DNA from 4 places in the Streptomyces sp. NPDC090127 genome. Region 1 is predicted to be linked to each of the others. Evidence: riboswitches for the same ligand, from Rfam matches in the RefSeq annotation. Region 1 holds a riboswitch; each other region holds the start of a gene.
The links. Region 1 has a riboswitch for cyclic di-AMP ahead of ACIPPS_RS18955 (M23 family metallopeptidase). Riboswitches for the same ligand answer to the same signal wherever they lie in the genome.
Positions count from the first base shown of each region.

Region 1 (6,991 bases):
GCGGGGGCGGGTCCTGGTGAACTGCGCGGGGCTGCACTGCGACCGGGTCGCCCGGCTCGCGGGCGACGAGCCGGACATGCGGATCGTGCCGTTCCGGGGCGAGTACTACGAGCTGGCGGACCCCTCGCTGGTCCGCGGCCTGGTCTATCCGGTCCCCGACCCGGCCTTCCCCTTCCTGGGCGTCCACCTCACCCGGGGCGTCGACGGCGGCGTGCACGTCGGACCGAACGCGGTGCCGGCGCTGGCGCGCGAGGGGTACGACTGGTCGGTCGTCCGGCCCGGTGACCTCGCGGGGACGGTGGCGTGGCCCGGTTCGTGGCAGATCGCCCGGGAGCACTGGCGCTACGGAGCGGGCGAGCTGCGCCGCTCGCTGTCGAAGCGGGCCTTCACGGAGGCCGTGCGGCGGCTGCTGCCGGCGGTTGAGGAAACGGATCTGCGGCGGGCCCCGGCGGGGGTACGGGCGCAGGCGGTGCTGCGGGACGGGACGCTCGTGGACGACTTCCTGATCCGGGAGGCACCGCGGACGGTGCACGTCCTGAACGCACCGTCCCCGGCGGCGACGGCGTCGCTGCCGATCGGGCGCGAGGTCGCGTCGAGGGCGCTGGCGCTGCTGTAGCCCGTCGGGACCCGGGCCGCGCGCCGCGCGGGCCGGGGGCCGGAGGGATCGGGCTCGGTACGGGAGCCAGAGGGCCCGATACGGGAGCCGGAGGCTCGGTACGGGAGCCGGAGGGCCCGATACGGGAGCCGGGCTCGGGCCAGGCGTCGGAGGGGCCCGGCACCGGGCCAGGCGTCGGAGGGGCCCGGCACCGGACCAGGAACGGGAGCCACCGGAGGGCTCGGACGGGGCTCGGGCCGGGCCCCGGAACGGTCTCGTAGAATTGGGCGCATTGTGTCTGAGTCTCACGAAGCCGTCACCCGCCCCGAGCCCGTCTTCCGGCGGGGCAGTCAGAGGTTCGCCGCCGGGGAAGGGCCGCTGCCCGACCCCGCCGGGTCGCACCACGAGCGGCGGATCCGCAGCTTCCAGCCGCGCCGCAGCCGCGTCACCACCGGCCAGGCCGAGGCGATGCTCAAGCGCTGGCCCGACTGGGGTCTCGACATCGACGGCAAGCACGTCCTCGACCTGGGCGAGATGTTCGGCGGCCTGCCCGTCGTCCTGGAGATCGGCTTCGGGATGGGCGAGGCCACGGCCCAGATGGCCGCCGCCGACCCCGGCACCGGCATCCTCGCCGTGGACGTCCACACCCCCGGCCAGGGCAACCTCCTCGGTCTCGCCGACCGGGGCGGACTGGAGAACGTCCGGGTCGCCAACGGCGACGCGATCATCCTGCTCCGCGAGATGCTCCGCCCCGACGCCCTCGACGGCTGCCGCGTCTACTTCCCGGACCCCTGGCCGAAGAAGCGCCACCACAAGCGGCGCCTGATCCAGCCCGAGTTCCTCACGCTGCTCGCGACCCGGATGAAGCCCGGCGCCGTGCTGCACTGCGCCACGGACTGGGAGGAGTACGCCGAGCAGATGCTCGAAGTCCTCTCCGCCCACCCCGACTTCGAGAACACCGTGCCCGACGGCGGCTACGCGCCCCGCCCGGACTTCCGCCCCCTCACCCGATTCGAGGGGCAGGGCCTGGACAAGGGGCATGTCGTGCACGACCTGCTTTTCCACAGGAAGTAGCAGAAGTAGGGGAACCCCGTCGCGGGTGTCAGTCCTGCTCGTTAGGGTCGATCACGTGTCGAATCACGTTCCCGTCCCCACCCGGGACACCGAGGAGCCGGCCTTCACGGCCGTTCCGGACCGCGCCCAGTGGCGCTACAGGCCTCGTCGCGCCTTCTGGCGCAGCAAGGTGGTCCGGGCCGTCGCCGTGATCACCGTGCTCGCGCTCTGCGCGCTGGTGATCCTCGCGATCGTTCGGGAGCAGACCGGCACCGAGGGCTTCCTCGTCGGCCTCGGCCTGGCCGTCCTGCCCGTGCCGCTGCTGCTTGCCGCCTTCCGCTGGCTGGACCGGGTGGAGCCGGGCCCATGGAAGAACCTGATCTTCGCCTTCGCGTGGGGCGCCTGCGCCGCCACGCTCGTCGCGATCCTCGCCAACTCCTTCGCGGTCCGCTGGATAGCGACCGCCACCGCCGACCCCGCCTCCGCCGAGTCCCTCGGTGCGACGGTCGTCGCCCCGGTCGTCGAGGAGAGCGCCAAGGCCGCGGCGATCCTGCTGATCTTCCTCTTCCGCAGACGGCACTTCACCGGCCTCGTCGACGGGGTCGTGGTCGCCGGCTTCACCGCCACCGGCTTCGCCTTCACGGAGAACATCCTCTACCTCGGCAACGCCTTCGGCGAGGACCAGGATCTCGGCTCCGGCGGCCTCGGCTCCATGACCGCCGGCACCTTCTTCGTACGGATCGTGATGTCGCCGTTCGCGCATCCGCTCTTCACGGTCTTCACCGGCCTCGGCTTCGCCTTCGCCGCCCTCGCCACCTCCCGCCGGAAGTTCCTGAGGCTGCGCCGGACGCTGCTGCCGATCGCCGGGCTGCTCCTGGCCATGTTCATGCACGCCCTGTGGAACGGCTCCGCCACGATCCTCGGGCCGCTGGGCTTCATCCTGGTCTACGGCATGTTCATGGTGCCCGCCTTCGGCCTGCTGACCTGGCTCGCGATATGGAGCAGGCAGCGGGAGCTGCGCACGATATCCGGCCAGCTCCCGGCGTACGCGGCGGCCGGCTGGCTCTCGCCCGCCGAGCCGCTCGCGCTCTCCTCGATGCGGGCCCGGTCGGTGGCCCGCGACTTCGCCCGCCGGACGTACGGCCCGCCGGCCGCCACCGCCGTCGGCGAGTACGAGGCGTTCGCGACGACCCTCGCCTTCCTGCGGCACCGCGCCGAGCGCGGGGCGCCGGACGCGGACTTCACGGCCCGCGAGCAGGAGCTGCTCCACCATCTCTGGCAGCGCAAGCCGGTCGCCTCCCCCGCCCTCACGTACGCGGCGCGCGCGACGGGCCGGGTGTGGGCTCCCCCGCAGTACCTCGACTACAGCGGCTACAACCCGTACCGGAGCTAGGGCCCCGCGAGCCCGGCAGGCGCCGCGAGGCCCGCAGGCCCCGCGAGGCCGACCCGCGAGCCCGGCCTGATCCGGCCCCTGCGAGCCCGGCCTCATCCGGCCTGCGAGGCCGACCTGATCCGGCCTGACCCGGCCTGACCCGGACGAGAGGTCCTAGGACGCGGACGCTTCCGTCAGGAGCGTCAGTTCGGCGCTGGTCAGTCGGAGGTCCGCGACGGCCACCAGGGCCGGGAGCTGTTCGACCGTACGGGCCGAGGCGATCGGCGCGGCGACGGTCGGGCGTGAGGCCAGCCAGGCCAGGGCGACGGTGGCCACCTCGGCCTCGTGCGCCTGGGCCACGGTGTCGAGCGCGGCCAGGATCCGGCGGCCCCGCTCGGACTCCGCGTGCGCGGCCGCACCGTGCGCGCGGACGCTGTCCACGGTCCTGCCCGGGCGGTACTTGCCGGTGAGGAAGCCGGACGCGAGCGCGTAGTACGGGAGGGAGGCGAGCCCGGCCCGCTCGGCGGTGGCCAGGAGTTCGCCCTCGTACGTGTCGCGCGAGAGCAGGTTGTAGTGCGGCTGCAGGGCGACGTAGCGGGCGAGCCCCTCGGCCTCGGCGAAGTCGAGGGAGGCCTGGAGCCGCTCGGACGAGATGTTGGAGGCCGCGACGGCCCGCACCTTGCCGTCCCGCACCAGTTGGTCGAGCGCGGTGACGATCTCCTCGACCGGGACGGTCGGGTCGTCGAAATGCGTGTAGTAGAGGTCGATGTAGTCGGTGCCGAGGCGGCGCAGCGACTCCTCGGCGGCGGCCTTGATGGTGGTCGCGGAGAGGCCCTTGTACTGGGGGTGGGCGCCGACCTTGGTGGCGATGACGACGTCGGAGCGGTTGCCCCGGGCGGTCAGCCACTCGCCGATGAGCGTCTCGGACTCGCCGCCCTGGTTGCCCTCGACCCAGGCGGAGTACGCGTCGGCGGTGTCGACGACGTTGCCGCCGGCGGCGGTGTAGGCGTCGAGGACGGCGAAGGACTGGTCCCGGTCGGCGGACCAGCCGAAGACGTTGCCGCCCAGCGCGAGCGGGAAGACGAGGAGATCGGAACGGCCCAGCGGGCGAAGAGAGGTCATGGGACGGTTCAACGACCTCCCTGGAGTGCGCTATTCCGACAGCGGTGAACCGGGAGTCCCGGCAGCCCTGGCGTGGGGGGGTGACGCCAGGGCCGCCGGAGTCTCGTCAGACCGACAGGCCCTTGCTGCCCAGCCAGGCCGCCGGGTCCACGCCCGAGCCGCCCGGGGTGTGGACCTCGAGGTGCAGGTGCGGGCCGGTCACGTTGCCGGTCGCGCCGACGCGCCCGATCGTGTCGCCGGTGCCCACGGACTGGCCAACGCCGGCCGTCATCGAGGAGAGGTGGCAGTACCAGACCTCCGTACCGTCCTCCAGCTCCAGGACGATCCGGTAGCCGTACGAGCCGGACCAGCCCGCCGACTTGATCGTGCCGCCGTGCACCGCCTTGACCGGTGTGCCGGTCGGCGCCGCGAAGTCGAGGCCGGTGTGCTGGCCGGAGGACCACATGGAGCCGGACTGGCCGTACGTGGAGGTGAGGGTGTACGAGGACGTGGGCAGCGAGTAGCTCGCGGCGAGCTTCGCCAGGCGCTCGGCCTCGGCCTTCGCCGCCGCCTCCTCCTCGGCCTTCTTCTTCGCCGCGGCCGCTTCCTTCTCGGCCTTGTCCGCCTGGGCGGCGGCCTCGACGGCGGCCTTCTCGGCGGCTGCCTTCTCCGCCACGGCCTTCTCGGCGGCGTCGGCGGAGGCTTGCTGCTGCTCGGCCTGCTGGAGGATGCGGGCGCGCAGCGCCTCGCCGGCGTCCGCGGTCGCCGCGGAGGCGGACTCGGCGCCCGCGTTCAGCTGGGCCTCGTCGGCCGGCAGCGCGAGCGTGGCCGTGAGCGGCTGGGCGTTGATCGTCCCGGAGTCCGTACCGTCCGCGCCGTCCGTGTCGGAGATGAGCGCGCCGACGCCGGGCAGTTCGGAGGCGTCCGGCAGGTTGAGGTCGGGAAGCGATATCGAGACCGGGGGCTTGTCCTTGGCGGTCGCCATGCCGCCGGCGCCGACGGCCGCGATGACACCGACGCCGAGGACGGTGGAGGAGCGGGCGAAGCCGGAGCGCTGCTTCACGACGCGGTGGCGGCCACCCGAACGGGCCTGCTGGCGCAGGGAGTCCTCGGTGGGGTTCCACTCTCCCCAGGTCGACGCTTCGTCGTCCGTCCCGGCGGCGCCACGGGCGCCGAACGCGTTGAAACCGTCAGAAAGACCCTCGGGGGCAGGGCTGTTGGACGCCACGGAGGCGCGCTCCTTTCCTTCCTTCTCGCCTACCGGGTTAGCTGACGGGTTCGGAGCAGGAAGGTCTCCTACGGGCGTTTTCGCACGAGTGCGAAGGTGCCCGATTCACCCCAAGTAGTGGTTCCCCGGTTCCCTTTCAGGATTCGGCGCGTGCGCACGGTGCCGTCTTGGACGACGGCTGGGACGACCGCGCTGCGTTATCGAACGTTAATAGACACGAGGGCTGGATTCCAAGCCGTTCCGGTTGATCATTCACAAGATTGAGCTGGTACAGGACGATTTGATCCCGCTTCAGTACGGACCTCTACTAAAGGTCGAGAACTGACTGTTCGTCAATTGTTATCGGAGCGGAACCCTTCCACTACGGATGGTCACGGCACCGCGCACGGCACCGCGTACGGCACCGCGCACGGCGCCGGTCAGCCGGTCTGCCGGTCAGCCGGTCAGCCGGTCTGCCGGTCTGCCGGTCACCGCACCACGGGCATCGTCCGGCGCCGCTCCGGCTGGCCCGCTCCCGGCCGGCTCACGGCGAGCAGCGCCATGTCATCGGTGGAGCCCCCGCCCGTGTACCGGCGGACGTCGTCGACGAGCGCGTCGAGCAGTTCCTCCGGCCCCGGGAAGATCCTCCCGGCCAGTCGCTCGGCCGGTTCGTAGAAGGCCCCGCTGGAGTCGCGCGCCTCGGAGAGCCCGTCGGTGTAGAGGAGCAGCGTGGCGCCCGGCGGGTACGGCGCCTCGTCGGCCCGGTCAGGCCAGGCGGCCAGCTCGCCCATGCCGAGCGGCAGCGCGGGCTCGGTCGGCACCAGATGCGACAGGGCGCCGTCCGCGTGGAGCAGCAGCGGCTCGGGGTGGCCCCGGTTGACGACCCGTACCCGCCCGGCCCCACGCGGGATCTCGGCCAGGACGGCGGTGGTGAACCCCTCGAAGGCGTCCAGCCCGTCCCGGCGGGTGCCCTCGCGGGCCAGCGCGCGCTCCAGTCGCTGCGCGACGCCTTCGAGGGTCGCCTCCTGCTCCGCCGCCTCCCGGAAGGCGCCGATCACGACGGCCACCGCCTCCACCGCTTCGAGCCCCTTGCCGCGGACGTCACCCACCACGAGCCGTACCCCGTACGGCGTGTCCTGGACGGCGAAGAGGTCGCCCCCGATGAACGCGTCCGCCTGCGCGGCCTCGTACCGGGCCGCGACATGGAGCCCGCCGATCCGCTCGGCGGGCGTCGGCAGCACGGCCTTCTGCGCGGTCTCCGCGATGACCCGCGCCGACGCGAGCCGCTCACCGCTGCGCCGCACGACCCGGTTGATCAGCAGCGCGAGCACGGAGACGGTGACGACGGTGAACGTCTCGGTGAGGGCGGGAACGTCGTTGGCGGTCTGGTTGTAGAGGTGCAGCCCGATGCTGGCGAGGACGGCGGCGATGCCGGTGAGCAGCGTCGTCAGCATCGAGAAGAACGGGGCGGCGATGAGCGGCGCGGCGGAGAACATCGGGGAGGCGGTGTACGAGGCGGGGGTGGACAGGTCGAAGACGACACCGCCGAGGATCACCAGCGGCGGCAGGGCCCGGATGAACCGCCGCGCCCGCTCGGCCCGCCCCCGCCGAGGCCGCGGCGAGAGCCCGTCGACGACCTGACCGTTGCCGACCTGACCGTCGG
Region 1 is NZ_JBIVDE010000005.1:18,386-25,376, forward strand. It holds gene lhgO (L-2-hydroxyglutarate oxidase) at 1-616, shown strand, start outside; gene trmB (tRNA (guanosine(46)-N7)-methyltransferase TrmB) at 878-1,669, shown strand; gene ACIPPS_RS18945 (PrsW family intramembrane metalloprotease) at 1,725-3,041, shown strand; gene ACIPPS_RS18950 (aldo/keto reductase) at 3,195-4,142, opposite strand; gene ACIPPS_RS18955 (M23 family metallopeptidase) at 4,249-5,349, opposite strand; cyclic di-AMP (ydaO/yuaA leader) riboswitch at 5,361-5,508, opposite strand; gene ACIPPS_RS18960 (PP2C family protein-serine/threonine phosphatase) at 5,817-6,905, opposite strand.

Region 2 (6,991 bases), on a different contig from region 1:
TGCCAGCCGCTGCCGGGCCTGCTCGCCGAGCGGCTGCTCTCCCACAGCCCCCACCTCGACCGGGTCTTCTTCGGCAACAGCGGTACGGAAGCGGTGGAGACCGCCCTGAAGTTCGCCCGGTACGCCACCGGGAGCCCCAGGATCCTCTACTGCTCCCACGCCTTCCACGGCCTGACCACCGGCTCCCTGTCGGTCAACGGCGAGAAGGGCTTCCGGGACGGCTTCGCCCCGCTGCTGCCCGACACGGCGATCGCGCTGGGCGACCTCGACGCCCTGGAGCGGGAGCTGGGGAAGGGCGATGTGGCCGCGTTCGTCGTGGAGCCGATCCAGGGCAAGGGGGTGCACGAGGCCCCGCCGGGCTTCCTGCGCGCCGCCCAGGAGCTGCTGCACCGGCACGGCGCCCTGCTGATCGCCGACGAGGTGCAGACCGGGCTCGGCAGGACCGGTGACTTCTACGCGTACCAACACGAGGAGGGCGTCGAACCGGACCTGCTCTGTGTCGCCAAGGCGCTCTCCGGCGGATACGTCCCGGTCGGCGCGACGCTCGGCAAGGACTGGATCTTCAAGAAGGTCTACTCGTCCATGGACCGCGTCCTCGTCCACTCCGCCAGCTTCGGTTCGAACGCGCAGGCCATGGCGGCGGGACTCGCCGTGCTCTCGGTGATGGAGAACGAGGGGACGGTGGCGCACGCGCGCCGGATCGGCGAGCTGCTCTCCTCGCGCCTGAAGGAACTCGTACCGCGGTACGAGCTGCTGCACGAGGTCCGCGGCCGCGGGCTGATGATCGGGATCGAGTTCGGCCGCCCCTCGTCGCTGGGGCTGCGCAGCCGGTGGACGATGCTCCAGGCGGCCCGGAAGGGGCTCTTCGCGCAGATGGTCGTCGTGCCGCTGCTCCAACGGCACCGGATCCTGACCCAGGTGTCGGGCGACCATCTGGAGGTGATCAAGCTGATTCCGCCGCTGATCATCGACGAGGCCGACGTGGACCGCTTCGTGACCGCGTTCACGGCGGTGATGGACGACGCCCACGGCGGTGGCGGGCTGATGTGGGACTTCGGGAAGACGCTGGTCAAGCAGGCGGTCGCCCAGCGCTGACAGGGTGGCCCGAGCGTGACTTGCCTCTGGGGCAAGAAATTTGCCTGAGAGGAAAGTTCCTGGCGGAATGGAGCCATGGAGCACCTCCCCGGGGAACCTTCCCCGGACCCTGCCGCACAGGATCCTGCCGTACCGGGTCCCGTCGCACCGGATCCCGCCGGACCTGACCCGGCCGCCGTCCTGCCGGACGTCGCCCCGCAGCTGCGTGGGCTGCGCCGACGGCGCGGGCTGACCCTGGAGGTCGCCGCGCAGCGGGCCGGGCTCTCACCGGCCCATCTCTCCCGGCTCGAGACGGGCCATCGGCAGCCCTCGCTGCCGATGCTGCTCGCCCTGGCCCGCATCTACGGTACGACGGTCTCCGCGCTCCTGGGCGAGGTTCCGGCCGAGCGTGATCCGATCGTCCGGGCCGGCCGGTCCGAGCCCGTCGAGGCCGACGGCTGGACCTACCGCCAGGCAGGGGGGCCCGGCCGGGCCCTGCAGGCGCTCCGTGTGCACGTTCCGTACGCCACCCGCGCCGACATCGTGCGCGTCCATCCCGGCGAGGAGTGGCTGCACGTCCTCGACGGGCAGGTGCGTCTCGCCCTCGGCGACGCCGTCCACGTCCTGGATCCCGGGGACAGCGCGCACTTCGACTCGCTCACCCCGCACCGCATCGGCGCCGCCGGTCGCGGCGGGGCCGAGCTGCTCTTCGTCCACACGCTGATGCAGAGCCCCGTCGCCGAGCTGTGTCTCGGCGACGGCGCCGCTCCGCATCCGCGCTGAGCCCTTCGGAAAGGACCGTCATGTCGGAGAAGTCCGGAAAGCGCGCCCCCGTCACCGGCGAGGAGCGCGAGGCCGGCCAGTTCCCCAAGGGGCTGGTGCTCCGCCTCTTCGCGTACCTCGTGGCGGGGCACCTCTTCGCCGCCTTCCTCTATCTGCTGTTCGCCCTCGGCGGGCAGAACCAGTGACCGCGAGGGGCGCCGTCACGCGTCCTTGACGAGCCGCTCGCGCAGGCGCGCGCGGGTCTCCGCGCTGAGCTTCAGACCGTCCGTGAGGTAGTTCTCGGCCGTCCCCCAGGTCTGCTCCATCGTCTCGAACGCGGCCCGCAGATACTCCACACGCGCGTCGAACAGCGGGCTGATCAGCTCCATCACCTCGGGCGCCATCGCGTCCGCGGAGGTGGAGCTGCGGCGCACCTTGTAACGGCGGTGCGGGTCGTTCGACTTCACGTAGTCGGCCTCGATCGCCTCGCGCTCGACGCCCACCGCGAGCAGCGCGATGGCGATGGAGAGGCCGGCCCGGTCCTTGCCGGCCGCGCAGTGCATGAGGGCGGGGACGCTGTCCTCGGCGAGCGCGTGGAGGATGCGGCTGTGCTCCGCCGTCCGCTCGACGATCATCTTGCGGTACGAATCAGACATTCGGGTCGCGGCCTTGCCGTCGCCGAGGATGGCGCGGAGCTGCTCCAGCTCGCCCGAGCTGACGAGCTTCCAGAACTCCTTGCCGTCGGCCGGGTCGTTGAGCGGAATGTTCACGTTCCGTACGCCGGGCAGTTCGACGTCCGGGCCCTCGATCTTGACGTCGGCCTGATTGCGGAAGTCGAAGATCGTGTGCAGCCCGAGGGTGGTGAGGAACGCGGCGTCGTCCTCCGTGGCGTGCGCGAGGTGGCCGCTGCGGAAGAGGCGGCCGAAGCGCACCGTCCCGCCGTCCACGGTCGGCAGTCCGCCCACGTCCCGGAAGTTGCGTACCCCGGTGAGCTCGGGTTCGGTCGGCGAGATCTGGGGCAGCTGCTGCGTCACGGGTGCTCCTGAAGGTTGGCGGATCGCGATCGGGTCCTGATCGATTCCTGGCGCAATCATCCCGGGTGCCGGGGGGCCTCCGCACCTCTGGGTAGGGGAATGGGCGTTCTGTCCGAATTAGGGCCTTCGATATAACGCGCCCTGGTTGCAGGGGAGATGGGTTTCGCGGCGTGAGCAGCGTCATAGAAGTGACGGACCGTGCCTGATCGCCGGGCGTAATTCCCCTGCCGGAAAAGGAAATCGATCCGCCGTCATCCACGGAGGGTGACCGGAATGCGGAGCGGATATCACGCTCTGGAATGCGAACGGAAAACGGCGGCTTGTTCGGCTCGACCCTGCTCGTCTAGCGTCACCGTCAATCCGGTCGGACCGCCGAATCCTGCCACCGTCCGGAATCCGCACCCATCCCCATCCACGTACGGCAGGAGCGGGGGACCCAGGTAAGTACGCCGCACCGGTCGATCCGGACGGCTCGGGGTGAAGCCGCGTGAGAACGCGGCCGGACATCTCCAGTCCGAACCCGACAGCTCACCTCGTAGGCGACGGAGAGGAATTCGCCATGCCCGCGAAGGGTAAGCACCGCCGTCCCAAGGTCAACCCGATCACGCGTGGATTCGTCGCCGCCGGCACGGGCGGCGCCGTCGTCGCCCTGCCGCTGCTCGGCGCGACCGGAGCCCACGCCGCCGAGAAGGCCGCTCCGACCGTGACGTCCGAGAAGGCCGTCGCCGCCGTCGCCGCCACTCCCGCGAAGGCCCCCGCCGCCGCGAAGCCGAAGACGTACTCCGTCGCCCCCGGCGACTACCTGTCGAAGATCGCCGCCGAGCACCACCTCGCGGGCGGCTGGCAGAAGCTCTACTCCGACAACCGTCAGGTCGTCGGCGAGGACCCGTCGCTGATCCTGCCGGGCATGAAGCTCACCCTCGGCGCCAAGTCGACGGCCAAGGCCGCCCCGAAGGCCGAGGCCCCCAAGGCCGCGCCGAAGACCCCGAAGGCCGCGCCCAAGGCGGAGAAGTCCTCCTCCGACGCGAGCGAGACGCGCAGCTCCCGCTCCTCGGACCGCTCCACGGCCCCCACCGAGAACTCCGGCTCGGCGCAGTCCGCCCCGGCCAAGGCCTCCTCCGGCTGGGTCGCCCCGGTCAGCGGCGGCATCTCGACCCCGTACCGGGCCTCCGGCTCGATGTGGTCCTCCGGCTACCACACCGGTGCGGACTTCATCGCCGCCTCCGGCACCTCGGTCAAGGCCGTCGGCGCGGGCACCGTCCACTCGGCCGGCTGGAGCGGTTCGTACGGCAACGAGGTCGTCATCCAGCACGCCGACGGCACGTACTCCCAGTACGCCCACCTCTCCTCCCTCTCCGTCTCGGCGGGCCAGACCGTGACCGGCGGTCAGCAGATCGGCCTCTCCGGCTCGACCGGCAACTCCAGCGGTCCGCACCTGCACTTCGAGATCCGCACCGGCCCGAGCTACGGCTCGGACATCGACCCGCTGGCCTACCTGCGCCAGCACGGCGTCGGCGTCTGACGCCTTCGCGTTCACCCGCAGCACCCCACAGGGGCCCGGCACTTCCGAGTGCCGGGCCCCTGTGGCGTATTCCGGCTTGGCGGAATCTTGACCGGTGGCGTATCTCACCCGGCGTCAACCCCTCCTTACGGTCGCGTAGGTCACATGCATAAGGGAAAGATGAGCTCCCGTGGCAGACGATTCGAGATCAAGAGACATACGCGCATTCGGGTCGTACGCGGCGATCGGTGACAGCTTCACCGAGGGTGTGGGAGATCCCGGGCCCGACGGGACGTTCGCCGGCTGGGCCGACCGTTTCGCGGTCCTGCTCGCCGACCAATTGCCGGAGCACGACGTATTCCGTTACGCCAACCTGGCCGTCCGGGGCCGGCTCCTCGACCAGATCGTGGCGGAACAGGTCCCCAGGGCCAAGGAGCTCGCTCCCGACCTGGTGACCTTCTGCGCGGGCGGCAACGACATCATTCGCCCCGGCACCGACCCCGACGACGTCGCCGAGCGCTTCGAGCGCGCCGTCGCCGACCTCACCTCGGCCGTCGGCACGGTGATGGTGACCACCGGCTTCGACACCCGCGACGTCCCCGTGCTGCGGCATCTGCGCGGCAAGATCGCCACCTACACCGCCCATGTCCGGGCCATCGCCGACCGCTACGACTGCCCGGTCCTCGACCTCTGGTCGCTCAAGTCCGTGCAGGACAGGCGGGCCTGGGACAACGACCGGCTGCACCTCTCGCCCGAGGGGCACACCCGGGTCGCGCTGCGCGCCGCCCAGGTCCTCGGCATGGACGTGCCGGCCGACCCGGACCAGGTCTGGCCGCCGCTGCCGCCGAGGGGGACCCTGGAGGTCCGCCGCGACGACATCCAGTGGGCCAGGGAGTACCTCGTCCCGTGGATCGGACGGCGGCTGCGCGGCGAGAGCTCGGGCGACCATGTGGCCGCCAAGCGGCCGGACCTGATGCCGCTCGGCGACCTCATGCCCCTCTGACCGCCCGGCCCGGCGCTCCCGCGCGCCCGGCCGGAATCCGCTCCAGGACCCCGCCCGCGAACACGTCGTACAACGGCAGCGTCTCCAGGTGGACGTAGCCGATGTGGCAGTCGCAGGCCGCGAGCGGGCAGGCGCGCGGGCGCAGCGCGGCCCGGTAGGACCCGTCGTACAGGTTGCCCAGCTCGGCCTTGACGAAGTGACAGCGGCGCACGGTCCCGTCACCGTCCACCGAGACCACCGACTCACCGGTCCGGCACGGCAGCCCGGCGGAGCGGTGCGGACGGCGGCTGTACGGGAAGAGGGGGTCGAGGGCCGTCCAGCTCTCGGCCTCCTCGTCGGTGTACGTGTGCCCGTCGGCCGCGTTCACCCAGAGGTAGACCTCGGGCGGGAGGTCCTCGCGCAGGCGCAGCGCGTGCTCCCGGTGCGCGGGCAGACCGACCACCCCGACGCTGAAGCGGACCGACCGGGCCGCCAGCTCGCGGCACTTCGCGAGGAAGCGGTCGTACGGCGTCTGGCCGGGGTGGTACGTGCACCAGAGCGCGAGGGTCTCGGGGTCGGCCTCGGCCAGCCAGTCGGTGCGGCAGCTCAGGTTGGTCTGGATCGCCACCCGCTCGACCTGCGGCAGGTGCGACAGCTCGGTGAGGGTGCGCCGGTACCACGATCGGACCAGCCCCTCGCCCCAGGGGGTGAAGAGGATCCTCAGCCGGTCGCCGGTCTGCGCGGTCACCCAGGCGGCGAAACGCTCCAGCGCGGCGCGGTCGGCCCGCAGCTGTTCGCGGCTGTCACGGCGCTTGGCGAACGGGCAGTAGGGACAGTCGTAGTCGCAGGAGGCGAGCGGCCCGCGGTACAGGATCGTCAGGTCCACGACAGCTCCCTACCTCGGGTCGTAGGCGGCCATCGCCGCCCGGACGGCCGGCGAGAAGAGCGCGGGGCCGAGCGCGTCCGAGTGCGCGAGGCCCTCGGGGGAGAGCCGCAGCAGCCCGTCGGGCGCGGTCGCGTCCAGCCAGCCCAGCGCCTCGAACCGGCCCAACTCCGCCGGGAAGTCCGCGAACGGCGACGCGCCGAACCGCTCCTCGTACGTGTCCGTCTCCATGCCCCGGACCTGGAGGAGGGACTGGAGCAGATGGCGGCGGCGCGCCTCGTCCGCGTCGACCGGGCGGCCCACCCGCGCCCGGGTGAAGTCCTCCGTCGTGGTGTAGTCGTCGATGATCGCGCGGATCTCCCGCATCTCGACGGCGTAGTCGAAGGAGTAGTGCAGCGACGAGGTGTAGGAGCGGGCCCCGCAGCCCAGGCCGATCATGCCGTCGGTCTGGCAGGCGTAGTCGTCGGCGCCCTGCGGCGGGGCGTCGGTGCGCCGGAACATGCGCATCGAGACCTGCTCGTAGCCCCGGGCGAGCAGATGGTCTCGGCCGTGCCGGTAGAGCCGCAGCCGCTGCTCGTCCCACTCCCGGTCGGCGGTGGCGGCGAGCCGGCCGAGGCCGGTGAGGGGACGGACGTACAGGGGGTAGAGGTACAGCTCCTCGGGCCGCCAGGCGAGGGCCGCGTCGAGCGACCGGGTCCAGCTCCGGTCGGTCTGGCCGTCGATGCCGTAGATCAGGTCGATGTTGAGGACGGGGA
Region 2 is NZ_JBIVDE010000002.1:909,506-916,496, reverse strand. It holds gene ACIPPS_RS09645 (aspartate aminotransferase family protein) at 1-1,095, shown strand, start outside; gene ACIPPS_RS09640 (helix-turn-helix domain-containing protein) at 1,171-1,857, shown strand; gene ACIPPS_RS09635 (DUF6126 family protein) at 1,878-2,042, shown strand; gene ACIPPS_RS09630 (tyrosine-protein phosphatase) at 2,058-2,870, opposite strand; cyclic di-AMP (ydaO/yuaA leader) riboswitch at 3,260-3,425, shown strand; gene ACIPPS_RS09625 (peptidoglycan DD-metalloendopeptidase family protein) at 3,430-4,392, shown strand; gene ACIPPS_RS09620 (SGNH/GDSL hydrolase family protein) at 4,562-5,374, shown strand; gene ACIPPS_RS09615 (STM4011 family radical SAM protein) at 5,361-6,239, opposite strand; gene ACIPPS_RS09610 (STM4012 family radical SAM protein) at 6,249-6,991, opposite strand, start outside.
Region 2: it holds a riboswitch for cyclic di-AMP, as region 1 does, so the genes downstream of both, ACIPPS_RS09625 (peptidoglycan DD-metalloendopeptidase family protein) here and ACIPPS_RS18955 (M23 family metallopeptidase) in region 1, are expected to answer to the same signal.

Region 3 (6,991 bases), on a different contig from region 1:
GAACGACGCCGTCCGCACGAACAGTCCGCTCTTCTTCACCTCCGCCCACGCCTTCCTGGACCGCTATCCGAGGCTGGCGCCCTACCGGAACGGCATCGGCGCCACGGCCGCCGCGTTCCTGCCGCTGATCGACGAGGGGCAGCCGCTCGGCGCGCTGGGGGTCTTCTTCGACGACCGGTCGGTCTTCAGCCTCGCCGACCACACCCTGATGAGCGGCTGGGCGAGGGCGGTGGGCCGGGCGGTGCACCGGGTGGTGCCGCTCGACCGTTCGCTGGAGATCGCGGCCGCGCTGCAGAGCGCCATGCTGCCGCGTCGGATCCCGCGGACGCCCGGGGCCCGGATCGCGGTGCGGTACCGGACCGCCCGGAAGGGGGTACGGGTCGGTGGTGACTGGTACGACGCGGTGGCGCTGCCCGACGGCGGGCTCGGGCTCGCGATCGGTGACGTGCAGGGCCACGACACCGAGGCGTCGGCGCTCATGGGGCAGCTACGGGTCGCCATGTCGGCGTACGCGGCGGAGGGCCACGCCTGCCACAGCGTGCTGGGCAAGGCGTCGGCGTTCCTGGCCGATCTGGACGTGGACCGGTTCGCGACCTGCCAGTACCTGCGGGTGGCGCTCGACACGGGTGAGGTGCACGCGGCGAACGCGGGCCATCCGCCGCCGCTGCTGCGCCACGCCGACGGCACCGTGGAACGCGTCCGGCTGGCGGGCGGCCCGCCGCTCGGCCTGCCCGCCGAGTGGGGCATGACCGCCTATCCGTACACGACGGCGTGGCTCGCGCCGGGCGGGACGCTGCTGCTCTACTCCGACGGGCTCGTGGAGAAGCCGGGCGAGGACTTCGACATCGGCCTCGCGCGGCTGGCGGCCGCCTTCTCGGCCGGGCCGCCCGATCTGGAGGACCTCGCCGACCACCTCCTCGACACCCTCACCGGCGGCCCGCACGCGGAGGACGACGCGGCGCTGCTGATGGTGCGCCGGGACGGCACGGGCGCGGCTCCCTAGGCCGTACGGATCGGACTCCCCCCACCGCCGCATTGGTCCACACCCGAACCAATCACTGCCCCACCACGCGCCACCCCTCGGATGTTCACCCAAGCCTTACCGCACGGAGGTATACCTTTAAGGCTCCCTCCCTCATCCTGTCCACCGTGTGCCAGTGGGGCACGTGGTGACACGAGAGGCGGGGCATTGACTCCCATCAGCCGCAGGGGATTCGTCGGGATCGGGGCAGGGATCGCGGCGGGCGCGGCACTGCCCGCGGGGTCCGGCACGGCGTCGGCCGCGGCCGCGGCCGCGACCGGCACCATCAAGGACGTCGGACACGTCGTGGTCCTCATGCAGGAGAACCGCAGCTTCGACCACTACTTCGGCAGGCTGCGCGGCGTACGCGGCTTCGGCGACCGGGCGGCGGGCAACATCCCGGGCGGCTGGGGCATGTTCCAGCAGCCCGACTGGGGCGGCCGGCAGTTCCCGTGGAAGCTGAGCGCCACCCCGCCGGCGGGCGGGGTCGACGGGGAGACCCTCGCCCAGTGCAACGGCGACCTGCCGCACAGCTGGACCTCGCAGCACGCGGCGTGGAACAAGGGCCGGATGGACAACTGGGTCACGGGCGTCGGCAACACCCGCACCCTCGGCTATCTCGACCGGGGCGACATACCGTTCCACTACGCCCTCGCCGACAACTACACCGTCTGCGACGCCTACTTCTGCTCGGCGCTCAGCGCCACCGGCCCCAACCGCACCTTCCTGTGGAGCGGGAAGATCGACGCCTCCAGCAAGGACGGCGGCGAGGAGTCCGGGCTGACCTGGGAGACGTACGCCGAGGCGCTCCAGCGCGCCGGGGTGAGCTGGAAGGTCTACCAGAACGCCCAGGACAACTACGGCGACAACGGCCTCGCGTACTTCAAGAAGTTCACCGACGCCCGGCCGGGCGACCCGCTGTACGACCGCGGCATGGGCTCGGTGCCGAAGGTCACCGGTTCCACGCCGGACGACATCGCCGCCGCGATCCGCGCCGACGTCGTCGCCGGGACGCTCCCGCAGGTCTCCTGGGTGGTGGCGAGCGAGGCGTTCTCCGAGCACCCCTACGCCCCGCCCGGCGACGGCGCGCACTTCGTCGACCTGGTCTACCGCGCGCTGGCCGCGGACCCCGAGGTCTTCGACTCCACCGTGCTGTTCCTCAACTACGACGAGAACGACGGGTTCTTCGACCACGTGCCGCCGCCCGTCGCCCCGCCCGGCACCCCCGGCGAGTACATCGACGGGGTGCCGATCGGCCTGGGCTTCCGGGTGCCGATGCTCGTCATGTCGCCCTGGACGCGCGGCGGGTGGGTCAGCTCGGAGGTCTTCGACCACACCTCCGTGCTGCGCTTCATGGAGACCTGGACGGCCGCCCTCGGCACCCCCGCCACCTGCCCCCACATCAGCGCCTGGCGGCGGAAGGTCACCGGCGACCTGACGGGCGTCTTCGACTTCGCGCGCCCGGTGTACGGCGTCCCCTCGGGTCTCCCCTCCACGGCCAAGGTCATCGGCCAGGACACCTGCGGTCCGCTGCCCAACCCGGTGCCGCAGGACAACGCCCTGCCGGCGCAGGAACCCGGGACGCGCCCGGCGCGCGCGCTGCCGTACCAGGTCAACGGCAACCTCGACCGGTTCGAGTTCGGGGCGGCGGGCAAGATCCTCGCCTGGTTCTCGATGTCGAACCGGGGCGCGCAGGCGAAGCGGCCGGCGCACGTCACGATCCACCCGCACCAGCACCGGGACACGGCGGCCTGGCAGTACACGGTCGACCCGGGCGCCACGTCGACGGACTTCTTCAACATCGGGACCGGGTCGGGTGCGGGCAAATACGACATCTCGATGATGGGACCCAACCGCTTCCTGCGCCGCTTCATCGGCGACGCCTCCAAGGCGGGCAAGGCGATCGAGGTGGCGGCGCGGTTCGCGACCGAGGCGGGCACCGGGAAGACGGCGATCTTCTTCAAGCTCACCAACGCCTCGGCCGGACCGGTGACCTTCACCATCCGCTCGAACGCCTACCGCACGGACGGCCCCTGGACGTACACGGTGGCGGCGAACTCCTCGCGCGAGGACTTCTTCAACGCGGTGGCGTACCAGGGCGGCTGGTACGACTTCACGATCCTGGCCGACATCGACGGCACGTGGTCGCGCCGCTACACCGGCCACATCGAGACGGGCGCCCCGAGCGTCACCGGCTGACGCCCGCACAGCCGCAGCCCAGGCCAAAATGGGGCACAAGGGGCTTAATCCCCCTTGTGCCCCATTTCTCAACTCGGCTGGTTTTCCCCGCATGTCCGGAATGAGACGGCAGGTGAGGCGAATCACGCCGAGGCTCGAACGATCTCCCCACGGGCCCCGTTCCCTTACCCGCCAAGGAAGTTCGGGGCGCCGGGCGCGGCTCGGGAATCCCCCGCCGAACAGGCCGTGCATTCGGCGTCTTGTTTCGGCCGACATTTCTCGCCTACGGTCACCTCGACCCGGACGGATCGCCGAATCCTGCCACCGTCCGAAAACACATCGCTCATTCACCCGAAGGCAGGAGCGGGGGACCCACCATTTCGCCGGTCCGGTTTTTTACGGCACGGCTCGGGGTGAAGTCGCGCATGCGTGACCGGGCATCTCCAGCCCGAACCCGACAGCTCACCCCGCAGGCGCCGGAGAGGACTGCATCATGCCCGCACACGGTAAGCACCGGCGCCCCAAGAGAAGGCCCCTGACCCGCGGAATCGCTCTCGCGAGCACCGGTGGCGCCGCCCTGGCGCTGCCCCTGGTCGGCACCGCCACCGCACACGCCGCGCCCACCACGGCCCCCGCGACCGCCACCGTCGAGAAGACCGTTCTCAGCGCCCCGGCGAAGATCGCGGAATCCGTTCCGGCCGCACCGAATTCCGCCGCCACGACGTATACCGTCACCCGGGGCGATTCCCTTTCGGTGATCGCCCGGGAGCAGAGCGTCCAGGGCGGCTGGAAGGCCCTGTACCAGGCGAATCGCGCGGCCGTGGGTGACAACCCGTCACTTATCCACCCCGGTCTGGAACTGACGCTTCGTGGAAAGGCCGCCGCCGCTCCGAAGCAGAAGTCCGAGGCCCGTACGACGACAGCGGACCGCGCCGACCGCTCGCAGCGGACCGCCGCGCCGACGAAGGCTCCCGCCGCGGCGCCGTCTAAGGCCAAGGCCCCCGCGCAGGGCGCCCAGGCGACCACGGTGGCCGCGAAGAGCTACACCGACGACCTCGACGGCTGGATCCGCGAGTCGCTGGACATCATGCAGAAGTACGGCATCCCCGGTTCGTACGAGGGCATCCAGCGCAACATCCTGCGGGAGTCCTCCGGCAACCCGCAGGCCATCAACAACTGGGACTCCAACGCCGCCAAGGGCACCCCGTCCAAGGGTTTGCTCCAGGTGATCGACCCGACGTTCCTCGCCTACCACGTGCCCGGTACGTCGATGGACCCGTTCGACCCGGTCGCCAACATCACCGCCGCCTGCAACTACGCGGCGGACCGGTACGGCTCCATGGACAACGTCAACGGCGCGTACTGACGGCTGGGCGCCCTCCCCGGGGCACCCCGCTAGAAGTGGTCGGCGAACCAGCTCGCGGCGAGTTCACCGACCTGCTCCAGCGAGCCGGGCTCCTCGAAGAGGTGTCCGGCGCCCTGGACGACGACGAGCCGGTTCTCGCACCGCAGCCGACGGCGGGCGTCCTCGTTCAGGTCCCGTACGAGCGGGTCCTCGCCGCCCACGATCAGCAGGGTGGGGGCGCGCACCTGTGCGAGGCGCGGGCCCGCGAGGTCCGGACGGCCGCCGCGGGAGACCACGGCGGCCACCTCGGAGAGCGGATCGGCGGCTGCCCACAGGGCGGCCGCCGCGCCGGTGCTCGCGCCGAACCAGCCGGTCGGCAGCCCTTCGAGGCCGGGGGGTCCGGCCAGCCAGCGCGTGGCCCGGGTCAGCCGGCCGGCGAGGAGCTCGGTGTCGAAGACGTTGCTCCGGTCGGCGGCCTCCTCCTCGGTGAGCAGGTCGAACAGGAGGGTGCCCAGCCCGGCCCGGTCGAGGCTCTCGGCGACGGCCCGGTTGCGGGGGCTGTGCCGGCTGCTGCCGCTCCCGTGGGCGAAGACCACGATCCCCCGTGCGCCCTCGGGCACGACCAGCCGGCCCTCGACCTCCACCTCCCCGACCGGGATCCGCACCTCGGGGTCCTGCTCGCCCCGGAGCTGCCCGGCGTGGTGGCGCTCCAGGCAGGCGACGACCTCCTCGTCCGGGATCTGGGAGAAGTCCTCGTAGAACTGGCCGATCGCGTAGAAGAGCTCCGGTTCGTGGACGCTGACGGTCTCGTCCGCCTCCCGGCCGATCCGCTCCCGCCAGTCGGCCGGCGCGACCGGCACCGCGAGGACGATCCGTGCCGCCCCCTGGGCGCGCACGACCCGGCAGGCGGCGACCGCCGTGGCGCCGGTCGCCAGCCCGTCGTCGACGACCACGACGGTCCGGCCGTCGAGCCGGGCCCCCGACCGGGCGCCCCGGTAGCGCCGGGCCCGCTGGCCGAGCACGGTCCGTTCACGCGCCTCCACGGTGGCGAGGTCGCCGGCCGAGACGCCCGTCTCGTCGAGGACGCGGTCGTTGAGGACCCGTACGTCTCCCTCGCCGATGGCGCCCATCGCCAGTTCCGGCTGGAAGGGCACCCCGAGCTTGCGGACGAGGCAGACGTCCAGGGAGGCCCCGAGCGCGTCGGCGACCTGTTCGGCGACGGGCACCCCTCCCCGTGGGAGGCCCAGGACCGCGACGTCACGGCCCTTGAGGTGCTCCAGTCGTGCGGCGAGTTGCCGTCCGGCGTCCGTGCGATCGGTGAAGTACATGTCCCGCTCGTCTCCCTGGTCCTGGGCGTGCGCGCGGGTGGGTGCGTGCCGCCGCCGGTCAGGCGGGGCGTGCGACGAGGGTTCCGTCCTCGTCGAGGTCGACCCGCGCGCCGTAGGGCCGGCTGGTCCGGCCGAGTACCTCGCGGAGCCAGCGCGCGTCGCGGCGGGGGGCGTGGCCCAGCCGCAGGCGGCGGGCCCGCAGGGGAATGATGCGTACCTCCTCCAGGGTGCCGTCGTCGGGCCGCACCGAGACGAGGTGCAGCAGCCGCAGGTCGTCGCGGTACTGCTCGTAGCCGGTGATGCCCTCGTAGTCGTTGATCAGGTCGCCGCAGCCGTGCAGGACGAGTTTGCCCCGGTGGATCTCCAGCGGCCGGGGGTGGTGCGAGGAGTGGCCGTGCACCACGTCGGCACCGGCGTCGATGAGCGCGTGCGCGTAGTCGACGTCGGCGCGGGAGAGCGCGTACCCCCAGTTCGATCCCCAGTGCAGGGAGACCAGAACGAGGTCCCCGGGGCGCTTGGTGTCCCGGATCCGGGTGAGCAGGCGGGCGGCGGTGGCGGCGGTGGGCCCGGCGGCGTAGTGCACCCCGCCCCGGTGGGCGGTGCCGGCCCAGTCGCGCGGGATGCCGCTGGAGGCCATGCCCAGCGCGTACGCGACGAGCCGTCGGCCGCCGGGCAGGTCGACGAGGGCGGGCCGGGCCGCCGCCGCTCCGTCCTCGCCCGCGCCGACCGTGCGCACGCCGTGCTTCGCCAGGGCGTCGAGGGTGTCGGCGAGCCCTCCGCGGCCGTGGTCCAGGACGTGGTTGTTGGCCAGGACGCAGACGTCGGGGCGGACGGCGGTCAGGCTCGGCAGGTTGTCCGGGTGCATCCGGTAGTGGACCGCCTTGCCGGGGGCGAAGTCGTCACGCGTGGTGACGGCGGTCTCCAGATTGGTAACGCGGACGTCGGGCGCGGCGTCGGCGAGGATGTCGAGCGCGGCGCCCCAGGGGTAGGCGAAATCCACGCGGTGCGGGATCGGGCCGTTGGCCTCCTCGGCGAGCGCCACGTACGCCCGTGCGTCATGCACGTACCGCTCGCGCAGGGCCGGGTCGCCCGGGTGCGGGAGGATCTGGTCGACACCGC
Region 3 is NZ_JBIVDE010000003.1:350,147-357,137, forward strand. It holds gene ACIPPS_RS12700 (SpoIIE family protein phosphatase) at 1-1,003, shown strand, start outside; gene ACIPPS_RS12705 (phosphocholine-specific phospholipase C) at 1,190-3,220, shown strand; cyclic di-AMP (ydaO/yuaA leader) riboswitch at 3,530-3,688, shown strand; gene ACIPPS_RS12710 (transglycosylase SLT domain-containing protein) at 3,693-4,565, shown strand; gene ACIPPS_RS12715 (phosphoribosyltransferase family protein) at 4,595-5,872, opposite strand; gene ACIPPS_RS12720 (CapA family protein) at 5,931-6,991, opposite strand, start outside.
Region 3: it holds a riboswitch for cyclic di-AMP, as region 1 does, so the genes downstream of both, ACIPPS_RS12710 (transglycosylase SLT domain-containing protein) here and ACIPPS_RS18955 (M23 family metallopeptidase) in region 1, are expected to answer to the same signal.

Region 4 (6,991 bases), on a different contig from region 1:
TGGTGACGTCCTCGGTCTCGCCGGAGCGGTGGGACATCATGCACTTGAAGCCGTTGCGCTGGGCCAGCTCGACGGCGTCCAGGGTCTCGGTCAGCGAACCGATCTGGTTGACCTTGACCAGCAGGGCGTTGGCGGCGCCGTCCTCGATGCCGCGGGCCAGGCGCTCCGGGTTGGTGACGAACAGGTCGTCGCCGACGATCTGGACCTTGGCGCCCAGCTTGTCGGTGAGGACCTTCCAGCCGTCCCAGTCGTCCTCGAACAGCGGGTCCTCGATGGAGACCAGCGGGTACGCGGCGACGAGCTCCTCGTAGTACTCGGTCATCTCGGCGGCCGAGCGGGACTTGCCCTCGAACGCGTACGAGCCGTCCTTGTAGAACTCGGACGCGGCGACGTCGAGCGCCAGCGCGATGTCCTTGCCCGGGACGTAGCCGGCCTGCTTGATGGCCTCCAGGATGAGGTCGAGCGCCTCACGGTTGGAGTCCAGGTTCGGGGCGAAGCCGCCCTCGTCGCCGAGGCCGGTGGACAGGCCCTTGGTCTTCAGGACGGACTTGAGGGTGTGGTAGACCTCGGTGCCCCAGCGCAGGGCCTCGGAGAAGGACTCCGCGCCGATCGGGGCGATCATGAACTCCTGGATGTCCACGTTGGAGTCGGCGTGCGACCCGCCGTTCAGGATGTTCATCATCGGAACGGGCAGCAGGTGCGCGTTCGGACCGCCGAGGTAGCGGAAGAGCGGGAGGTCGGAGGCCTCGGACGCGGCGTGCGCGACGGCGAGGGAGACGCCGAGGATGGCGTTGGCGCCGAGGGAGGCCTTGTTGTCCGTGGCGTCCAGGTCGAACATGGCCTGGTCGATGAGGCGCTGCTCGGTGGCGTCGTAGCCGACGAGCTCCGGGCCGATCTGCTCGATCACGGCGAGGACGGCCTTCTCGACGCCCTTGCCCAGGTAGCGGTTCTTGTCTCCGTCACGGAGCTCAATGGCCTCGAACGCACCGGTGGAGGCACCGGACGGAACAGCAGCACGGCCGGTGCTGCCGTCGTCGAGGCCGACCTCGACCTCGACCGTGGGGTTGCCTCGGGAGTCCAGGATTTCCCGGGCTACGACGACGTCGATGGACGGCACGAGCATCTCCTTCTGGGATGTGACGCTAGATGTGACGCTTGCGGTGCAGGGTCGCTTCGGCCTTGCGACAAGAGCCTAACCGGCTCCGGGGCTCCAGCCCGCCGGGCGCCCGCCCCCTGGGACGAAAAAGGACCCGAGGGCACGCATTCAGGCCCAAAGGCCCTCAGATCTACTCGACGGTAACCAGGGTCCGGGCCCCGGGGCGGCCCGCGGCGGGGGCCCCGGACGCGCGGAACCCCGGTCCGGAGCGCACGGGGGAAGGGCGCTCCGGACCGGGGTGGTCACCGCGGGAGGGTCGTGGGACTCGCGCGAGCCGCCGGACTCACGCGAGCCGCCGGGCTCACTTCAGGTGAAGCTGCTGGCCCGGGTAGATCAGGTCGGCGTCCTCGACGACGTCCTTGTTGAGCTCGAAGAGCTTCGCCCAGCCGCCCTTGACGTCCTGCGCGGCCGCGATCTTGCTCAGGGTGTCGCCGCCGACGACCTTGTACTCGCCGTCGCCCTTCTTGACCTTCTTGCCGGTCGGGGTGGTGACGGTCTTCTTCGACTCGGTCTTGGGGGCGGTCCGCTGCTCGCTGCGGGTCGTCGGCTGCTCGGCCTGACGCTCCTGCTTCGGGGCGGCCTGCGGGGCGGGCGCCTCCTCGACGGCACCGGTGTTCGGCGAGGCGGAGGAGAGGCCGACGCCGCAGCTCGGCCAGGCACCCTTGCCCTGGCCGGCGAGGACCTTCTCGGCGACCGCGATCTGCTGCGACTTGGAGGCCTGGTCGGCGCTGGCCGCGTAGGCGGTGCCACCGAAGGCGGCCCAGGTGGAGTTCGAGAACTGCAGGCCGCCGTAGTAGCCGTTGCCGGTGTTGATGGACCAGTCGCCGCCGGACTCGCACTGGGCGACCTTGTCCCACTCGGAGACGGTGGCGGCCGAGGCGGTGCCGGCGCCCATCAGCGGGGCGGCGACGGCGACACCGGCGACACCGGCGAGGGCGACGGCGCGGGTGGCCTTGGAGGGACGACGGTGTTTGCCCTTGGCGGAAAACAGCATGGGACTTCTCCTCACCGACGCCTACGAGGTGAGCTGTCGGGTTCGGGCCCTGTGAGTTGCCCGGCCGCGCGACCTTGCGCGCGGCTTCACCCCAAGCCGCTCTCGGCCGTCTGTCTCAACGGCCGGGGGCGGCGCTTACCTTGGGTCCCCCGCTCCTGCCTTCGGCGCATGACGCGACGACTGTTCCCATCGGCCGACGGCAGGATTCGGCGTTTCGGTCGACGGGGCCCGCGGTGGCGAGCGGTGACGACCGTAGACACAGACCCGGGGGAAGTTCAAAGACGTCCATGCGGGACAAAACGCCCCTACTTGCCTCGGGACGAAGGGTATTTACGCAGGTGAGAGGTGACGGAAGCAGAGTTTGCGGACGAGACACGCCAGTTGAGGCGAAGAGACCCTTGTCTCACTTGCGCAGAACCGGACATTCAGCCCCGAACTACCCGCGCCCCGCCGCCGCCCCGTCGGGCTGACCGACCGTGAGATCCAGGCTCTGGCCAGGGAGGATGAGGTCCGGGTCGACACCCACCGTCGTGCGGTTGGCGTCATAGAGGGCGCCCCAGCCGCCCGGCAGCGCGTTCTCCCGAGCGATGGCGGTGAGGTTGTCGCCGGGCTTGACGGTGTATTCGCCGATAGTGTCAGCGATGCCCTTTGCGGGCGGGTTGTCCGAAGTGTCCCCGGTGGGCTGCTTGTCGGCGTCGGCACCCGGTGTCGGCGCGTCGGACGGCGAGGCATGGCGGCCCGCTTCAGGGGCCTTGTCCGTATTGCCCGTCTCTTCCGGGGCTGCTCCGCCCCGGTGCTTGCCGGTGCCGGAGGTGGTCGGCGCCGGCGGCGTGGTGGACGCGTCGGGAGCGGAGGACTCGGGGCCGGATGCCCCGGGGGCGGGCGCCTCGGAGGCGGTCGTGGACGGCGCCGAGGGGGCGGAGGGCGCGGACGAGGTCTCGGACGGCGCGAGGGCCTCGGGCGGGGTGTCGACGGTCGGCAGCCCGACGGTCCGGCTGGACTCCGGGCTCGGGCCGATCGGCTCGCTCGGCCGGAAGGCCGGGCCGGGATCGATGTCGGGCTTGGTGCCGTCGTTGGTCAGACCGGCGATCGGGGCACAGGTCGCCCACTGCGTGTCGCCGGCGGCAAGGGCCCTTTCGGCCACGACGATCTGCTGCCCACGGCTGGCGAGGTCCGCGCTCGGTGCGTAGGCGAGACCGCCGTGCCGCTCCCAGCTCTCCTGGCTGAACTGGAGTCCGCCGTAGAGCCCGTTCCCGAAGTGGGCGCTCCACTGGCCGCCCGACTCGCACTCGGCGACCCGGTCCCAGGTCGCCGCGTCGGCGGCGGAGGCGGAGCCCGCTCCGAGGAGGGGCAGCGCGAGGGCCGATCCCGTCACGCCTGCGGCGACGACGATGGCGGGGGCCTGGCGGGGTCTGCGGTGTCGTCCGTTCCCGGAGCGCATGCGGAGCTGCCTTTCGCGTGACTGCTGAGGTGACGGTGAACGTAGCGGCATTCGAACGTCAGTCACAAGTCGATGCAGCGGAGATCACGTAAAAGTCACAGTCTTGACGGCTCGTCAGTTCGCGTGGGGGTGGGAAAGGGGGGAGAACTCCACCGGAAGCGTGCGCAATCCCCTCATGATGAGCCCGCCGCGCCAGCGCAGCTCGGCAGGATCGGCGCCAAGTCGCAGGTCCGGCAGGCGAGTCAGCAGCGTCGCCAGCGCGATCTGCCCTTCGAGCCGGGCGAGCGGCGCGCCGATGCAGTAGTGGATGCCGTGCCCGTAGCCGAGGTGCTGGTTGTCGCGGCGGGACAGGTCGAGCGTGTCGGGCTCGTGAAAGCGCGCCGGGTCGCGGTCGGCGGCGGCGAGCACGACGAGGACCGGGTCGCCCGCCGGGATCTCCTGGCCGCCGATCGTCAGCGGCTCCATGGCGTACCGCCAGGTCGCCAGCTCCACCGGCCCGTCGTAGCGCAGCAGCTCCTCGACACCGGTCTCCAGCAGGTCCCGTTCCCCGGCGGCGATCGAGGCCTGGAGCCGGGCCCGCTCCTCGGGGTGACGCAGCAGGGCGTACAGCCCGTTGCCGACCAGGTTGACGGTGGTCTCGAAGCCGGCGAAGAGAAGGATGAAGGCCATCGCGGCGGCTTCGTTCTCGGTGAGGTGCTCGCCGTGGTCGGAGGCCTTGATGAGCCCCGAGATCAGGTCGTCGCCGGGGTCGAGCCGCTTGCGGTGGATCAGCTCCGCGAGATAGCCGCGCATCTTCTTGACCGACCGCGCCACCCCGCCACGCGGCCCCCCGCCGTGCCGGATCATCATCCCGGCCCAGTCCCGGAAGTCGTCCTGGTCCTCCTCCGGCACCCCGAGGAGGTCGCAGATCGCGTAGATGGGCAGCGGGAAGGCGAACTCGTGGATGAGGTCGGCCTCCCCCTTCGCCGCGAAGGAGTCGATGAGCCGGTCGGTCAGCTCCTGCACCCGGGGCGCGAACTCGGCGACCCGGCGCGGGGTGAACGCCTTGGAGACGAGCCGGCGCAGCCGGGTGTGGTCGGGTGGGTCGATATTGAGCAGATGGGTCATCAGCTCGGCCTTGCGCTCGCCCGGGATCCCCGTCCTGCCCTTGGCGTGCGCGGACTCGGCGTGGTGCTCCGGGTTCTTCGACAGCCGCTGGTCGGCGAGGGCCTGCCGGGCGTCCGCGTACCGCGTCACCAGCCAGGCCTCGACCCCGCTCGGCAGCGTGGCCCGGTGCACGGGGGCGTGCTCGCGCAGCCAGGCGTAGGCGGGGTACGGGTCGGTCGCGAACTCCCAGGTGAAGAGCTCGGGGGCGGGGGGCTCGGCGGGGGTGGTGCTCACCCTGAGACGGTACAAGGTCGCGGTCGCACCGGCCCGCGGGCCACCTGCCACCCCGGATGTGATCGTCCTGTGAAGAGGCGTGGCCTAGATTCTCCCGCGTGGATGCCCAGTTGCTCAGAAGCACGTTCGCCGTCGTCGAGAGACGGGCCGAACATGCCGTCGCCTTCTTCTACTCCCATCTGTTCTGGCACCACCCGGGCGTCCGCGAGCTCTTCCCCGAGGACCTGCGGGCCCAGCGCGACCGGCTCTTCGCCGCGCTCACCCACGTCGTGACCCGCCTGGAGGACCCCGGGCTCGCGGAGTACCTCGCCCATCTGGGCCGCGACCACCGTAAGTTCCTGGCCACCCCCGCGCTCTACGCGGCCGTCGGCACCAGCCTGACCGCCGCCTTCGCGCACGCCGCCGGGGCCGCCTGGAGCGTCGAGGCCGAGAAGGCGTGGACCGAGGCGTACGGGCACGTCGCCGAGCTCATGCTGCGGGGCGCCGAGCAGGCCGAGGCGGAGGGCGAGCCGCCCTGGTGGGACGCCGTCGTCGTACGGCACGAACGGCTCGACGAGGACCTGGCGGTGCTCACCCTGAAGCCGCGCCGGCCCTTCGCGTACCGGCCGGGGCAGTACGCCGGCGTCAGCTCGCTCCGGGTCCCCCGGGTGTGGCGGACGTACTCCCTGGCGAACGCGGTCCGCGCGGACGGGACGGTGGACCTGCATGTGAGCCGCGTGGCCGGCGGGGCGATGAGCACGGCGCTGGTCGAGGCGGTACGGGAGGGAGAGCCGCTCCGGCTGAGCGCGGCGGGCGGCGCGCTGACCGCCCGGACCGCGCCCGGCGTCCCGCGGACCTACATCGCCGCCGGAACCGGCTGGGCGCCGGTCAAGGCGCTCCTGGAGGAGGTGGCGGAGGGCCCGGAGGGCGTCGAGGCGCGGCTGTTCCTGGTGGCGCGGGCGAAGGAGTACCTCTACGGGAGGCGGGACGCGGAGCGGCTGCGCGAGCGGATACCCGGGCTGAGGATCACGTACATCGCCTCGGCACCGGAGCACCCGCGCGACCAGGCGACGGAGCGGCTGCTCCTGGCGCTGCGGGCCTGCGGCCACTGGGCCTCGCACGACGTCTACCTCGCCGGCCCGCACGCCCTGCTCGCGGAGGCCGTCCCGGCCCTGGAGGACCTCGGCGCACCCCACATCCACCACGACCGCCTACCGGAGCCGGATGCCTCCTTACGTCCGCTCGGCACGGCCGAATGGTTCCTGTCCCGCCCGGACCCCCACTGGCACGACCCGGCGGCCAGAGCGCCGCGGGAGGCTTGAGCGGCTACCGCCCCCGGTCGGTCCCGCAGCCTGACCGCAGTGGCCGACGACCGGCCCACCCGGCCCGGGGCGGGGCCGGAGGCCCAGACCGGAGTGGCGGCCCCGGTCGGTCCTGCGGCCCTGACGAACAACCGGCCGGTGAGCACCCACCCGGCTCGTGACGGGGCCGACTGAGCGGTAACCGGTCCCGACGGCCACCGGCCCCGGTCGGGCCGGCAACCCCGGTCGGGTTACCGCCCCTCGCCGGGGCGCTGGCTCTCCGCCGTGTGGATCGCGTCGCGGTAGGCGCGGGCCGCCGCGCGGAGGGCGGCTTCCGGGTCGGTGCCGGAGGCCTCCGCCTCCGCCGCCAGCGCCAGCAGCTCGTAGCCGATGCCGTCGCCCTTCGGGAGGTCGACGTCCAGGCCCGCCGTGCGGGCGCGGCCCGCCAGCTTCGCGGCGAGCGCCAGGCCGGGCTGGCCGAGCGGCACGCCCTCGGTGACCGAGACGCGCTGCTTCTCGATCGCCTTGGTGCGCAGCCAGTGCGCCTTGACCTCTTCCGGGGTCTCCGCCGTCGCGTCGCCGAAGACGTGCGGGTGGCGGTGGATCAGCTTCTCCACGATCGTCGCGGCGACGTCGTCGAGGGAGAACGGCTCCGTCTCGTCCTCCTCCGCGATCCTGGCGTGGAACACGACCTGGAGGAGAACGTCCCCGAGCTCCTCGCGCAGCTCGTCCCGGTCGCC
Region 4 is NZ_JBIVDE010000009.1:286,682-293,672, reverse strand. It holds gene eno (phosphopyruvate hydratase) at 1-1,123, opposite strand, end outside; gene ACIPPS_RS29880 (transglycosylase family protein) at 1,458-2,150, opposite strand; cyclic di-AMP (ydaO/yuaA leader) riboswitch at 2,154-2,327, opposite strand; gene ACIPPS_RS29875 (transglycosylase family protein) at 2,587-3,591, opposite strand; gene ACIPPS_RS29870 (cytochrome P450) at 3,706-4,971, opposite strand; gene ACIPPS_RS29865 (globin domain-containing protein) at 5,070-6,272, shown strand; gene ACIPPS_RS29860 (nucleoside triphosphate pyrophosphohydrolase) at 6,503-6,991, opposite strand, start outside.
Region 4: it holds a riboswitch for cyclic di-AMP, as region 1 does, so the genes downstream of both, ACIPPS_RS29880 (transglycosylase family protein) here and ACIPPS_RS18955 (M23 family metallopeptidase) in region 1, are expected to answer to the same signal.